2 linked regions of the Azoarcus sp. KH32C genome follow. Each later gene encodes a partner of the first gene's protein in a complex. Links are inferred from orthologs where the notes say so. Each region holds a gene or a part of one and is shown on either strand. Other genes may lie near its edges.

Region 1 (7,580 bases):
TGCACCGATACCGTGTCGTCGATATCGGCCGCGTAACCTCCAGCCATCGCCACGGCGACCGGTATGCCGCGACCGAAGCACCGCCCGAGTACGAGTTGGTCGCGCGCCGCGAGGCCGTCGAAGGTCAAGGCGAGACGACCCAGTCGATCCCCTTCGAAGGGGTCCGCACCGGCCAGATAGATCACGAGATCCGGCTCGAAGCGCGAAAACAGGTCGGACAAAGCATCGTTCAAGGCCGCGAGATAGGCGCTGTCGCCGGTGCCGTCCGGCAGTTCGACGTCGAGATCCGACACCGCCTTGCGGAAGGGGAAATTCTTGGCGCCATGGAGGCTCAAGGTGAACAGATCCCGGCGCCCCGCGAGGATCGTCGCCGTTCCGTCCCCCTGATGGACGTCGCAGTCGACGACCGCCACCTTGCGCGCAAGCCCCTCCGCCTGCATCGCCAGCGCGGCGATCGCCGCGTCGTTGAACACGCAGAAGCCCGAACCGAAGTCCCGGTGCGCGTGATGCGTGCCGCCGGCGAGATTCGCCGAGCATCCCTCGGTGAGGGCACGCCGGCAGGCCGCGAGCGTCGCACCGGCGGACCGTCGCGAGCGTTCGATCATCTGCGGCGTCCAGGGAAACCCGATGCGCCGCTGCTCGGCCGGTTCGAGCCTTCCGCTCGCGGCGCGTGACAGGTATCCCGCATCGTGGGCCCGTAGGATTTCGGTGTCGCTCGCGGCGGTCGGAACGATGAAATCCGATTCGCCGAAATGCCCCGAAGCGGCCAGGCGTGCGCGCAGGCGCGAATATTTCTCCATCGGAAACCGATGCCCCGGCGGCAGCGGCAGCACGAAGTGGTCGGCGTAGAAGAGTTTCACTTCAAGGTGTCCGGTCCATGCAATGGCGGAATGGTCCACGAATTCCCCGTGCCGCGGCAAGAACGATCGAAGCGGATTCGACGGGCGTTGCAGGGCCGTTTAAACTGAAACGTCCCACGCACGAAGAATCGCTGGAACAGGTGAAAGACATGAGCATCCATGACACGATCCGCCGGTGTCACCCCCGACTCATCGAAATCCGCCGCGACATCCACGCCCATCCTGAACTCGCGTTCGCCGAGCATCGCACGGCCGAACTCGTCGCTGCCCATCTCGAAGGACTCGGCCTCGAAGTGCATCGCGGCGTCGGCGGTACCGGCGTCGTCGGAACGCTGCGATCCGGACGCGGCCTGCGCGCGATCGGGCTACGCGCCGACATGGACGCCTTGCCGATCCATGAACGCAACGAATTCGCACACAAGTCGCGCCGCCAGGGATGCATGCATGCCTGCGGGCACGACGGGCACACGACGATGCTGCTCGGAGCGGCTGAAGTGCTCGCCGCTCACCCGGATTTCGACGGCACCGTGCATTTCGTTTTCCAGCCGGCCGAGGAAGGCGAGGGCGGTGCCGACGCGATGGTCAACGACGGTCTGTTCGATCGTTTCCCGATGGAGTCGATCTTCGGCCTGCACAACTGGCCCGGATTGCCCTCAGGGCAGTTTGCCGTGCATCCCGGCGCAGTGATGGCGAGTGCGGACCGCTTCGACATCGAGATCCGGGGCCATGGCGCACACGCCGCGATGCCGCACCTCGGGACGGATTCCATCGTCGCGGGCGCCGCGCTCGTGCAGGCGATCCAATCTATCGTCAGTCGCACGCTCGATCCGACCGATTCGGCGGTCGTCTCGGTGACCCAGTTCCACGCCGGGGAGGCCTACAACGTGATCCCCGATCGCGCCCAACTCTGCGGCACGGTGCGTGCCTTCAGCGAGGCCGTTCAGGAGCGCGTCGAGGCCTCGCTGCAGCGCCTGTGCGAGGGCGTGGCCGCTGCGCACGGTGTCGAGATCGTCCTCACATATCGCCGCGGTTACCCTCCGACGATCAACACGGCCGACGAAGCGGCCGTGTGTGCGGAAGTCGCCGGTGCATTGGCGGGCGGAGCGGGCGTCGTGACCAACGCACGCCCGAGCATGGGCGCCGAGGATTTCGCCTTCTATCTGCGTCACAAGCCCGGCTGCTATGTCTGGCTCGGCAACGGTCCGGGCGAGGGCGGCTGCACGCTGCACAATCCGCATTACGATTTCAACGACGAGGTAATTCCGGTCGGCGTTGCATACTGGGTCGAGCTCGCGCGCCGAATCCTGAGACGCGCCTGACGCCCGCAGACTGAACCTTCTTCTTCGCAAGGCGTCGATCCGCTCATGAATACACTGCGGCTTGCCTTGCGGATGATGGTGCGCGACCTGCGCGCCGGGGAACTCCATCTGCTCGGGCTGGCGATCGTCGTTGCGGTCGCCGCGCTGACCAGCGTCGGCTTTCTCGGCGATCGCGTCTCCCGCGCCCTCGATCGCGAAGCGAACCAGCTATTGGGCGGCGACCTGTTGCTGCGGGCGGATCATCCATGGAGCGGCGAGATCACGACGGAAGCGCGGCGGCGTGATCTGGGAATGGTCGGCAGCATTCTCTTCACGAGCATGGTAAGCAGCGATTCAGGTGCCCAGCTCGCCGCCGTGAAGGTCGTCGAGAGCGGCTACCCCTTGCGCGGAAGCGTCCGCATCGCCAGCGGACCGAACCAGCCCGATATCGTCGCCGGACGTGTTCCCGAGCGTGGCGAAGTGTGGCTCGACGAGCGTCTCCTCTCGGGACTGGGCGTCTCGGTCGGCGATCGGGTCGGGCTCGGGGAGCTCGAGTTTCGAGTCGGCGGGATGGTCACCTTCGAGTCCGACCGGGGCGCGAACTTCTTCAGCCTGCTGCCCCGTGCGATGTTCAATGCGGCCGACCTTCCAGCCAGCGGCCTGCTGGTCGAAGGCAGCCGGGCCACGTGGCGCCTGCACCTCGCCGGGAGTCCCGATGCCATCGCGGGATTCGAGGCCTGGGCAAAGGGGCACCTTGGCCGGGGTGAGGCGATCGAGACCATCGACAACGCCCGCCCGGAAGTGCGCACTGCGCTCGATCAGGCCCAGCGCTTTCTCCGTCTCGCTGCGCTCCTCGCCGTGATCCTCGCGGCCGTCGCGGTGGGCCTCTCCGCCCGTCGATTCATGCGCCGGCACCTCGACGCATGTGCCGTCATGCGCTGTCTCGGCGCGCGACAGCGCCAGGTCATGGCCATCGTTCTGGGCGAATTCGTGTTGTTCGGTCTTGCCGCAGCCGTCCTGGGAACGCTAATCGGTTGGGCTGTCCACCAGGGACTTGTCAGCCTGGCGTTGAAGTCGATCGTCGGCGAGTTGCCCGCCCCGTCGTTTCGCCCGCTCCTCTACGGACTTTCGATCGCTCTGGTATTGCTGACCGGTTTTGTCTTCCCGCAAGTTCTGCGTCTTCGACACGTCCCGACGCTGCGCGTCCTGCGTCGCGAAATCGTGCCGCTGGAGGCTCGTAGCGCTGCGGCCTGGCTCGTCGGCGGGGCCTCCCTGGTTGCGGTCATCTTCTGGATGGCAGGGGAGTTCCGGTTGGGGGCCCTGGTTTCCGGTGGCTTCGCGCTGGCGCTCGGCCTTTTCTCCGCGATTGCGTGGGGCCTGCTCCTGCTGCTCGGCCGCCTGAGGGGAGCGGGAAGCATGCGAGGCAGCGGCTGGCGCTACGGCTTGGCGGCATTGGTCCGCCGCAAGGGTTCGACAATCGTCCAGGTCAGTGCAATCGGCGTCGGCATGACCGCCCTCGTGCTCCTGACGCTCGTGCGTGGAGACTTGCTCGACTCCTGGCGGCGGATGTCGCCGCCCGACGCTCCCAACCGCTTCGTCATCAACATCCAGCCCGACCAGCGCGAGTCGCTCGCGCAGTTCTTCGCCGAGCATCGAATGACTGCTCCAGCGATCCTGCCGATGATTCGGGGACGCCTGACCGCCATAAACGGCCGGGAGGTGCGGCCGGAGGATTACGCGGAAGATCGGACCCGGCGTCTGGCCGAGCGCGAATTCAACCTGAGCTATGGCACCTCGCCGCCGGAAGGAAACTCCATCGTCGCCGGCACTTGGCACGGCAATGATACGGCTCCCCAGTTCTCGGTCGAGCAAGGTCTCGCCGAGACTTTCCTGCTCAAGGTGGGCGACCGCGTGCGTTTCACCGTGGCCGGCCGCGCGGTCGAGGCGCCGATTACAAGCGTGCGCAGGCTCGAGTGGGACTCGATGCGGGTCAATTTCTTCTTCATCGCCGGCGCGGGGATGCTCGAAAACGACCCCGCCAGCCTGATCACGAGTTTCCGCCAACCGGAGAACGACAAGGGGCTGACCCAGGACCTGGTCCGCCGCTTCCCGAACTTCTCGGTGATCGATGTCGACGCCGTGATCGGACAGTTGCGAGCCTTGACCGACCAGCTGGTCTTGGTCGTCCAGTTCGTCTTCATTTTCGCCCTCGTGGCCGGCTTCGTCGTGCTGTTTGCGGCACTGGAATCGACCCACGACGAGCGGGAGTTCGAACTCGCGATGCTGCGTACGCTTGGCGCCCGTAACCGGCAGATGCGTCAGGCGATCCTTGCAGAATTCAGTATGTTGGGGATGGTGGCGACACTGATGGCCGTCGGCGGAGCGTCGACCATCGGCTGGGGCCTGGGACGGCAAGTGTTCAAGATCGCCTATACGCCGGACCCACTCGGGTCGATGCTCGTCGTCACTGTGGGAACGGCTGCCGTGGTCCTGGGGGGCTGGGCTGGGATGAGAAAACTGCTCCGGCGGACACCGTTGGCGGTACTGCGTAATCCGTAGGAGGGTATCTACGGAGTCCTTATCGTGATTTGAGGTCGGATTTAATTCTCAAATTAGGGACATCAGTGCATGCAGTTTTGCTAAAAATGAGAAGGGCCCGTCATTGACGGGCCCTTCGTGTTGACGTATCAGCCGATTACTTGACGTGGCAAGTCAGGCAAATTGTGCTGCCTTCCGGGGTGACGCGCAGGAAGGTCGGAAGGAACTTGGTTCCCACTCCAGCCGATGGTACCCCGTGCGGATCATGGCAGGAGGCGCATTCAACCTCATAGCCGTCGCCCGAATCGTAGAACCGCAGCTCGTTCTTGTCCGGACGGGAGTTGCCGTTCGTGTCGAAGAACTTGACGCTGCCCTTGGTGGTGGTATTCGGATTCCAGTCGGTCCCGGTCGGGAATTTCACACCCACCGGGTGATCATTGGACAAGTCGGTTCCAATTGCGAAGACGCTAAAGTCTGTTGCGCCGTTTTCCAGGCCGGGACTATGACAGGAGAGGCAGCCCGCTGGGCTGAGGGCGTTGTGCGAAGTAGCTTTCGCGATTGCCCGGGCCGGCTTCGGCCATGTGTTCAGGAACGTGTTGTCCTGAGTCGTCATTTGGGCCGCATTCCATCCGCCACTGCCTGGCATGTTTACGATGGAGTCGATCGCCGTTTGACCGTCGTGGCACGAAAGACAGGTAAGGGAGTTCGGCCCGGGTTGCGTGACCGTGCCGCTGAGACTTTGCTGGTTATAGAGCGTGTAGCCGCCCGTAGGGGTCTTGTTAGTGCGGTTCCACAGCGGAGCGGCGAGTGTCGTGTTGGCGCCGTGCGGAGTGTGGCAGTACACGCATACCTGCATGTAATCGTTCCGGACGAAGTCCATGAATTCGGCGGCCGGTTGATTGCCATCCGTCGTGTCTCTTTGCGTCAGGTTGTGCCGAGTGTTGCTGATCGTTCCCATGTTCGAGAACTTCGTCGGAACGTCGCCGTCCGACAATGCGTCCATTGCTGGCAGGACGGTCGCCAATGCAAGGCATGCCGAGAGAATTTTCTTTTTTGTCATGGGTGACACCCTGAAATTTGATGTGGCGGTTCTCGTTCCCGAAGTATTTTTTTACTTCATTGGCATTTTAAGCAATTTTCAATCCACCTATGATCTCAAGGCCCCGCGCAGTTCACTGCGGCTTTTCTGGCCGGTAGACCTCGACCTTCAGGTGGTATTGGTCTGCAACGTAGAGTCGTCCCGTTTCATCGACTGCTATCCCTGCAATCAATCCGAATTGGCCCGGCACATTGCGCAGGCTCGGTTCGCCTAGCCACATAAGCAATTCCCCTGCCGGGCTGAAGATCTGGACGTTGTTGAATGAAGCGTCCGAGACGTAGATGTTTCCGTCCTGATCCGCGCTAATGCTTCGCGGGCGGGAAAATTGGCCGATGCCATTGCCTACGCTTCCGAACATTCCCTTGAAATTGCCCTCGAGATCGAAGGTCTGGACGCGAAAATTCCCGGAGTCGAGAACAAGCAGTGACCCGCGAGTAACGGTTGCTGCCAAGGGAATGCTTACGCGGCCGGGGGCTGACCCACGCGGGCCAATGCGGAATAGCTCGCGGTTGTCCGGGGAATAAGCGATGACTTTGTGATCATTGCCGTCCACCGTGCCACGGTCGACTATGAATATCTTCTGGCCGTCGTCGCTAACGGCGACTCCCGATGGCTTGGAGAGCTCCTTCGGGTTGCCGACTGCATACATGAAGAGGCCAAGGGAGTCATATACCATGACCTGATGTCTCTTCGCGTCGAGCACGTAGACGTTGTTCTCTCCGTCGATGGCGAGGGAGGTGGGGCTCGTGACGTTGTTGGGTTCGCGAACCCCGATCTGAAATACTCGCCCACGGGGTACGTCGAATACGACGATCGAGTTTGTGGGGGGGTCGGCGACGTAGATCCTGCCGTTCCGAGCGGCAAGGGCGGATGGCTTGCGGTACGCGGGCTCTCCAGGTTTGCTCGAAGGGCCCGTGAGCATCTGTTTCAAGCGTTCGTCTTCGGTCAGGGGACGAATGTCATACTGATTGCGGAGTTGAGTCTCGTAGCGAAACCTGGGATCCGCGGGGGCGGCCGGCCAGACGAGTTGAATCTTTGGTTCTTTCTCGCTATTCGTTGTGCCCCCCTGATAGGCGCAACCAGTCATGGCTAGTCCAAGAGCGAGTGCAAGGGTGCCTGTCAGGAGGCGGGTCGCGGCGAGTGTCTGAGCAGTTCGGGCTTGGTTTGGTTGAGGCATCTTTCGGAACAGTCGTTTTGTCCGGGGGAGGGGCGCTGCGGCCCCTGGCATCGCGTCGGCGGATAGTTCTTGTGGCGCGATGGACGTCATCTCGGAATCGGGCGCCGATGCGCGCATCCCGACAAGCAAGTCCCTTGCCCGGTCTTCGGATCCGGGCAAGGAGAACGACAGTGGAATCGAGTTCGGCGGAGGGGATGGGGGCTTTCAGCCCCCGATGTACGACATCTCGATCTTCCGCAGCCCAGCAGTGTTCGCTGTTCGGATCTCGGAGTAATGGTCTTCCCGAGCGGACCAGACGTTTGCGATCGCGCGGTCGAGTTCTTCGTCGCTGGCGCCGGCGCGCAGCAGTTCCCGCAGGTCGTGTCCCTGCTGGGCAAAGAGGCAGGTGTAGAGCTTGCCTTCGGTCGAAAGCCGGATTCGCGTGCAGGTCGAGCAGAAGGCCTGCGTGACGGAGGAGATCACGCCGATTTCCCCTTGTCCGTCGACATAGCGCCACCGCTCCGCCACTTCGCCCGTGTAGTTGGGTTCTATGGGTTCGACCGGAAAGACTTCGTTGATGCGCGCGATGACTTCGCGCGACGGTAGGACCGCGCTCATTTCCCAGCCGT
Region 2 (5,847 bases), 720 kb from region 1 along the record:
CTGCAGTGGGCGGACCGGCTCGCAATGCTCAGGCTAATGCGGGCGCTCAAGAAGCGCACCTTTCGCGTCGCGCCGGATCTGACGGTCGCGGGACTGATGCGCGAGACGCGTCAGACCACGCATCTCGTGAAGCTGGTCTGGGAGCCGCTGTGCGTTGCGGCGTTGAACACGCCGATCGGCGAGGCGTCGGCACAGATCTTCGCCAATGTCCTGCGTGACAGCCTTGCCGCGGGCGCCGCGGCGAGCGAACTGCTGATCCCCCGCGTCGACCTCTCGGAGCTCTTCCCTGTCCCGGCGGCCCGCTACCTCGCGGTTCGGCGAGGCAAGTTGCGCACGGGAACGCCGGTAGAAGCGATCCAACGCGTCGACGAAGGCTTCCGCCTCGAAGGCGACCCCTCGTCGCGCCAGGTCTACGACCAAGTGGTCCTCGCGACCGCGCCGCATCACGCCGGAGGACTCCTGCGCACGGTAGGCGACTGTGATCGGCTTGCAACGATGATCGAGGGGCTGCCCAACGAACCGATCACGACCGTCTATCTTGCAATGGGTCCGACTTGCCACCTGCCCTTTCCGATGATCGGGCTCGCGCGCGGACCGGCTCAGTGGGCTTTCGACCGCGGGCAACTCGGGGGGCAACCGGGGCTCGTCGCCTGCGTGATCAGCGCTCATGGCCCGCACGAGGGATTGAGCCGTGACGAACTCCTTCTCGCCGTCCATCGCCAGTTGGAGCAGGAACTCGACGTGCGCCTGCCGAGCCCCGAGTGGTCGCAGGTGATCACCGAGAGACGCGCGACCTTCGCCTGCCGTCCGGGACTGATGCGCCCGGGCCCGCAAACGCCCGTGGCCGGCCTGTGGCTCGCTGGCGACTACCTGGAATCGGAGTATCCTGCGACGCTGGAGTCGGCCGTTCGCTCAGGCGTCGATACGGCAAGCCGCGTATTGCGCACAATCCGCATCAGCGCCGCCTGACGCGCTTCAGGCGTGCTCGATCGCTCCGCTGAGCCGTCCGGCATGCATGTGCAGGACCCGACTGCAGCGCGCGGCGAGCGACTCGTCGTGGGTGACGAGGATCAGCGTCGTGCCCGCTTCGCGATTCAGCGAGAACATCAGTTCGATGACGCTCTCGCCCGTCACGGCATCCAGATTGCCGGTCGGCTCGTCGGCCAGCAACAACTGCGGATTCGGCGCAAAGGCCCGCGCGAGGGCCACGCGCTGCTGCTCGCCGCCCGACAATTGGCGCGGGTAATGCCGCAGCCGTTCCCCGAGGCCGACGCGCTCCAGCCATTGGCGGGCGATCGCCAAGGCATTGCGATTTCCGGCGAGCTCCAGCGGCAGCATCACATTCTCCAGCGCCGTCAGCGCGGGCAGCAGTTGGAAGGACTGGAAGACGAATCCGACGGCCTCGCCGCGCAAGGCGGCCCGCGCGTCTTCGTCGAGCGTAAAGATATCGGTGCCACGTATGCGCACGCTGCCTTCGCTTGGAACATCCAGCCCGGCGAGCAATCCCAGCAGCGTGGATTTCCCGGAACCCGACGCGCCGACGATCGCGACCGATGCGCCGCGCTCCACGGCGAACGAAACATCCTTCAGAATCTCCAGCGTTCCCTGCCCCGCGCCCAGGTCCACGCGTTTCGCGAGTCCCGCCACCTCTATGACCGGAATGGAGAATTCAATGCCGCTGCGATCCATCGTATTCATCTTCTTTGCGTTGGTGACATGCGCGCACGTCGATGCGGCGACGATCCTGGTATGGGGCGACAGCCTGTCGGCTGGCTACGGCCTGCAACCGAAGCAGGACTGGCCCACCTTGTTGCAGACGCGATTGGAGCGCGAAGGGTTCCGTCATTCCGTCGTCAATGCGAGCGTGAGCGGCGAAACCACCGCCGGAGGACGCTCACGCCTGCCCGCTGCGCTCGAACGCCACAGGCCCGACTACCTGATCCTCGAACTCGGCGCAAACGACGGCCTGCGGGGTCTCAAGCCCGACCTGATGGAGGAGAACCTCGCCGCGATGATCGAGCTTGCCCGCCGCCAGGGCGCCCGCGTACTTCTGGTCGGAATGCGGCTGCCGCCGAACTACGGACCGGCCTACACGCGGCGCTTCCAGCAAGCCTACGCGGACCTCGCCGATCAGTACAAGATCCCGCTTGTGCCCTTCCTGCTGGACGGATTCGCCGATCGGCGAGAACTCTTCCAGTCCGACGGGATTCACCCGACGGCGGAAGCCCAGCCCCTGATCGTCGAGACGGTCTGGAAACAGCTCGCCTTGCTGATCAGGCACTGATTCGGACACATCAAGCGACCTGCAGCATCGGTTCCCCGGCGACCATGCGACCGATCACCGCCGCTTCGTTGCCCTGTTCCTCGCGCACCGCAGCCAGCACGGCTTCGACGCTATCCTCCGCACACGCGATCAACAGCCCGCCGCTGGTCTGAGGGTCGGTGATGAGCTTGCGCTGCCATTCCGGCGTGTCCGCCGCAAGCCGGACCTCGCCGCCGTAGCTTGCCCAGTTGCGCGTCGAAGCGCCGGTCGCGATCCCATCTCGCACGAGCTGGACGGCCGTGTCGATCTTCGGCAGCGCATCGAAGGACACTTGCGCCCCGAGGCGCGAGCCGCGGCAGATCTCCAGCAAATGACCGGCAAGGCCGAATCCGGTGACGTCCGTGACCGCATGCACGCCATTCATGCCCGCCAGGCTCGCACCGACGCGATTGAGCAGCGTGGTCCAGCGCAGCATCTCGGCGTAGCCCTCCGGCGCGAGCACACCTTTCTTCAGCCCGGCCGACAGGATGCCGACGCCGAGCGGCTTGGTCAGGATCAGCACGTCGCCCGCCTGCGCACCGGCGTTGGTCTTCACCTGCGCCGGATCGACGACGCCCAGCCCGACGAGTCCGTAGATCGGCTCCAGCACGTCGATCGAGTGGCCGCCGGCGATCGGGATCCCTGCATCCCGACAGACCGATGCGCCCCCTTCGAGGATGCGTCCGATCACTTCCGGCGGCAGCTTGTCGATCGGCATGCCCACCAGCGCCAGCGCCATGATCGGGCGCCCGCCCATCGCGTAGACGTCCGACAGCGCGTTCGTCGCCGCGATGCGGCCGAAATCGAAGGGGTCGTCGACGATCGGCGTGAAGAAGTCGGTTGTCGCGACGATCGCCTGATGCTCGTTGAGGCGATACACCGCCGCATCGTCGGCCGTTTCGGTGCCGACCAGCAGTTCCGGCGGAACGATGCCGGCGGGTGCGTGCGCGAGCAGTTTCGAGAGCACCGACGGCGCGATTTTGCAGCCACATCCGCCGCCGTGGGAGAATTGCGTAAGTCTGATCTGATCCATGACATCCTGAAGGAATAACCGGCCATCCGGCGCACGCCGAAAGCCGCGACAACGCATGAAAAAAGGCCTCGCGACCGTAGCACAGCTCTCCGAATTTGACGAGTTCATCGACGCCCGCAGCCCGGCCGAATTCGCCGAAGACCGCATCCCCGGCGCCGTCAGTTGCCCTGTCCTTGACAACGAGCAGCGGGCGATCGTCGGCACGATCTACAAGCAGCAATCCGCCTTCGAAGCCCGCCGCATCGGCGCCGCGATGGTCGCCGAGAACATCGCGCGCCATCTGCGCGAGCGCTTCCAGGACAAGCCGAAGAACTGGCGTCCGCTCGTCTATTGCTGGCGCGGCGGCCAGCGCAGCGGCTCCTTCGTCACGTGGCTGCGCCTGATCGGGTGGGACGCCTGCCAGCTCGAAGGCGGCTACAAGAGCTGGCGCCACCTGGTCGTCGACGAACTCGCCGTCCTGCCCGGCCGGTTCGACTTTCGCGTGATCTGCGGCGCGACGGGAAGCGGCAAGACCCGCGTGCTCGAAGCGCTCGGCAGGCTTGGCGCGCAAGTGCTGGATCTGGAACAGCTCGCCGCCCACAAAGGCTCTGTGCTCGGAGCGCTGCCCGACCGGCCGCAGCCGACGCAGAAGTCCTTCGAAACGGACCTCTACGGCGTGTTGCGGACCTTCGACCCGGCTCGTCCCGTCTACGTCGAGGCCGAGAGCCGCAAGATCGGACGCATCCAGGTTCCCGAAGTCCTGATGGCCCGCATGCGCGAAAGCCACTGCGTCGCGATCGAAGCGACGCGCGAAGCGCGACTCGACTTCCTCGTGCGGGACTATGCCTACCTCGGCGATGATGTAAGCGATCTGCAAAACAAGATCGACTACCTGCAGGGCCTGCAGAGCAACGAAACGCTGGCCAACTGGAAGGCGCTGGCCGCCCAGCACGAGCTCTACACGCTCTTCGCCGAGTTCATCGACAAGCACTACGATCCGCTCTACCAGCGTTCGCAGAACCGCAATTTCGTCCGCTTTCCGCAAGCGCCGATATTCGCCAGCAGCAACCTGAGCGACGCGGGCATCGCGGAGCTTGCAGACTGCATTCTCCGCGAACAGCAGTGAATCAAGCGTCCATCGAAAGCCCCCATTTCTCGATCCGGTAGCGCAGCGTGTCCCGGCTGACGCCGAGGAGGCGCGCCGCACGCGAGACGTTCCAGCCGGTCTGCTTGAGGGCATCGAGCAGCGCATGGCGTTCGATATCTTCGAGTGTTTGCGCGGGTGCATCGGCACGCCCCTGCGCCGTCTGCGCGACGTCCGGCGTCGTCGCGGCGGAGGGCGGCACCGCGGTCGTCGTCAGCGACAACTGGGACGCCTCGATGACCGGCCCGGTGTTGAGCAGCACCGCCTGTTCGAGGACGTTGCGCAGTTCGCGGACATTGCCCGGCCAGCGGTGGCGCAGCATCAGCGCTTCGGCCGCCGGGGATAGCGAAGGCGCGCGCTTGCCGTATCTCGCAGCGTGGATCGAGATGAAGTGGCGCGCGAGCGACAGCACATCGTCGCCCCGGTCGCGCAGCGGTGGGAGCATGATCTGGAAGACGCACAGGCGGAAATAGAGGTCCGCACGGAAACGCCCCTCCCCGACCAATGCATCGATCGGCCGATGCGTCGCGGCAACGATCCGGACGTTGACTCGCTGATCGCGCAGGCTGCCGATGCGCCGCACCGTCTTTTCTTCCAGCAGCTTGAGGAGCTTCGCCTGCAGGCCCAGGTCCATGTCGCCGATCTCGTCGAGAAACAGCGTTCCGCCCTCCGCAGTTTCCACGAGCCCCAGCTTGCGTTCGCGGGCGTCGGTGAAGGCCCCCCGCTCGTAGCCGAAGAGTTCGGATTCGAGCAGTTGCGCCGGAATCGACGCGCAGTTCAGCTCGACGAAGGGCCGATCCCGGCGGGGACCGTTGTAATGCAGCGCCCGCGCGACGAGCTCTTTGCCCGTGCCCGTCTCGCCCAGCACCAGCACTGCCGGCGCATCCGCGTCCTGCAACTGCGACTCCGCGTCGAGCAATTGCCGCAAGGTCTGCTTGAGCGTGCGCATCGGCGGGGATTCGCCGAACAGGCTCGTGAGATCCGCCGCATCGGCCTCGCGCTGCTGGTAGTAATCGAGCGCACTGTCGCGCTGGGTTTCCTTGAATGACTTGTCGATCAACAACTTGAGTTTTGCGAGGGCGACGGGCTTGGTCAGGAAGTCGCGCGCACCGGCCTTCATCGCTTCGACCGCCAATTCGACGCTGCCGTGCCCGGTGATCATGATGACCGGCAAATGACGGTCGAAAGCCCGTAGGCGCGCTAGCGCATCGAGCCCGTTGATGCCCGGCAGGTTGAAATCGAGCACGACGGCGTCGGGCTTGAAGACGTCGAGCAGCGCGAGCCCCTCCTCCGCCGTCTCCGCGACCCGCACGTCGTAGGCACTGCGCTCGAGATAAATCCGGATGTTCTTGCCGAGGACCGCCTCGTCCTCGATGACCAGAATCGCGC

What was found.
Region 2: the proteins of AZKH_RS14235 (region 1) and AZKH_RS10940 are in contact, whole or in part, in a cryo-EM structure (PDB 9GE8), measured with the Escherichia coli proteins. The link is inferred for Azoarcus sp. KH32C from one-to-one orthologs.

Annotation. Positions count from the first base shown.
Region 1 is NC_020516.1:3,232,859-3,240,438, reverse strand. The notes cover bases 1,827-4,970. They hold AZKH_RS14235 (ABC transporter permease), read left to right. Parts: upstream 1,827-2,224; coding sequence 2,225-4,717; downstream 4,718-4,970. Other genes in these bases: AZKH_RS14230 (cytochrome c3 family protein), read right to left, coding at 4,854-4,970; AZKH_RS14240 (M20 aminoacylase family protein), read left to right, coding at 1,827-2,179. Also shown: AZKH_RS14245 (histone deacetylase), read right to left, coding at 1-860; more of AZKH_RS14240, read left to right, coding at 1,010-1,826; more of AZKH_RS14230, read right to left, coding at 4,971-5,756; AZKH_RS14225 (hypothetical protein), read right to left, coding at 5,869-6,882; GTP 3',8-cyclase MoaA, read right to left, coding at 7,177-7,580.
Region 2 is NC_020516.1:2,515,802-2,521,648, reverse strand. Bases 534-3,478 are described here. They hold AZKH_RS10940 (arylesterase), read left to right. Parts: upstream 534-1,672; coding sequence 1,673-2,284; downstream 2,285-3,478. Other genes in these bases: mnmH (tRNA 2-selenouridine(34) synthase MnmH), read left to right, coding at 3,391-3,478; selD (selenide, water dikinase SelD), read right to left, coding at 2,295-3,335; AZKH_RS10945 (ABC transporter ATP-binding protein), read right to left, coding at 976-1,689; hpnE (hydroxysqualene dehydroxylase HpnE), read left to right, coding at 534-969. Outside these bases: more of hpnE, read left to right, coding at 1-533; more of mnmH, read left to right, coding at 3,479-4,440; AZKH_RS10925 (sigma-54 dependent transcriptional regulator), read right to left, coding at 4,442-5,847. UniProt on the Escherichia coli protein: TesA is a multifunctional esterase that can act as a thioesterase, lysophospholipase and protease.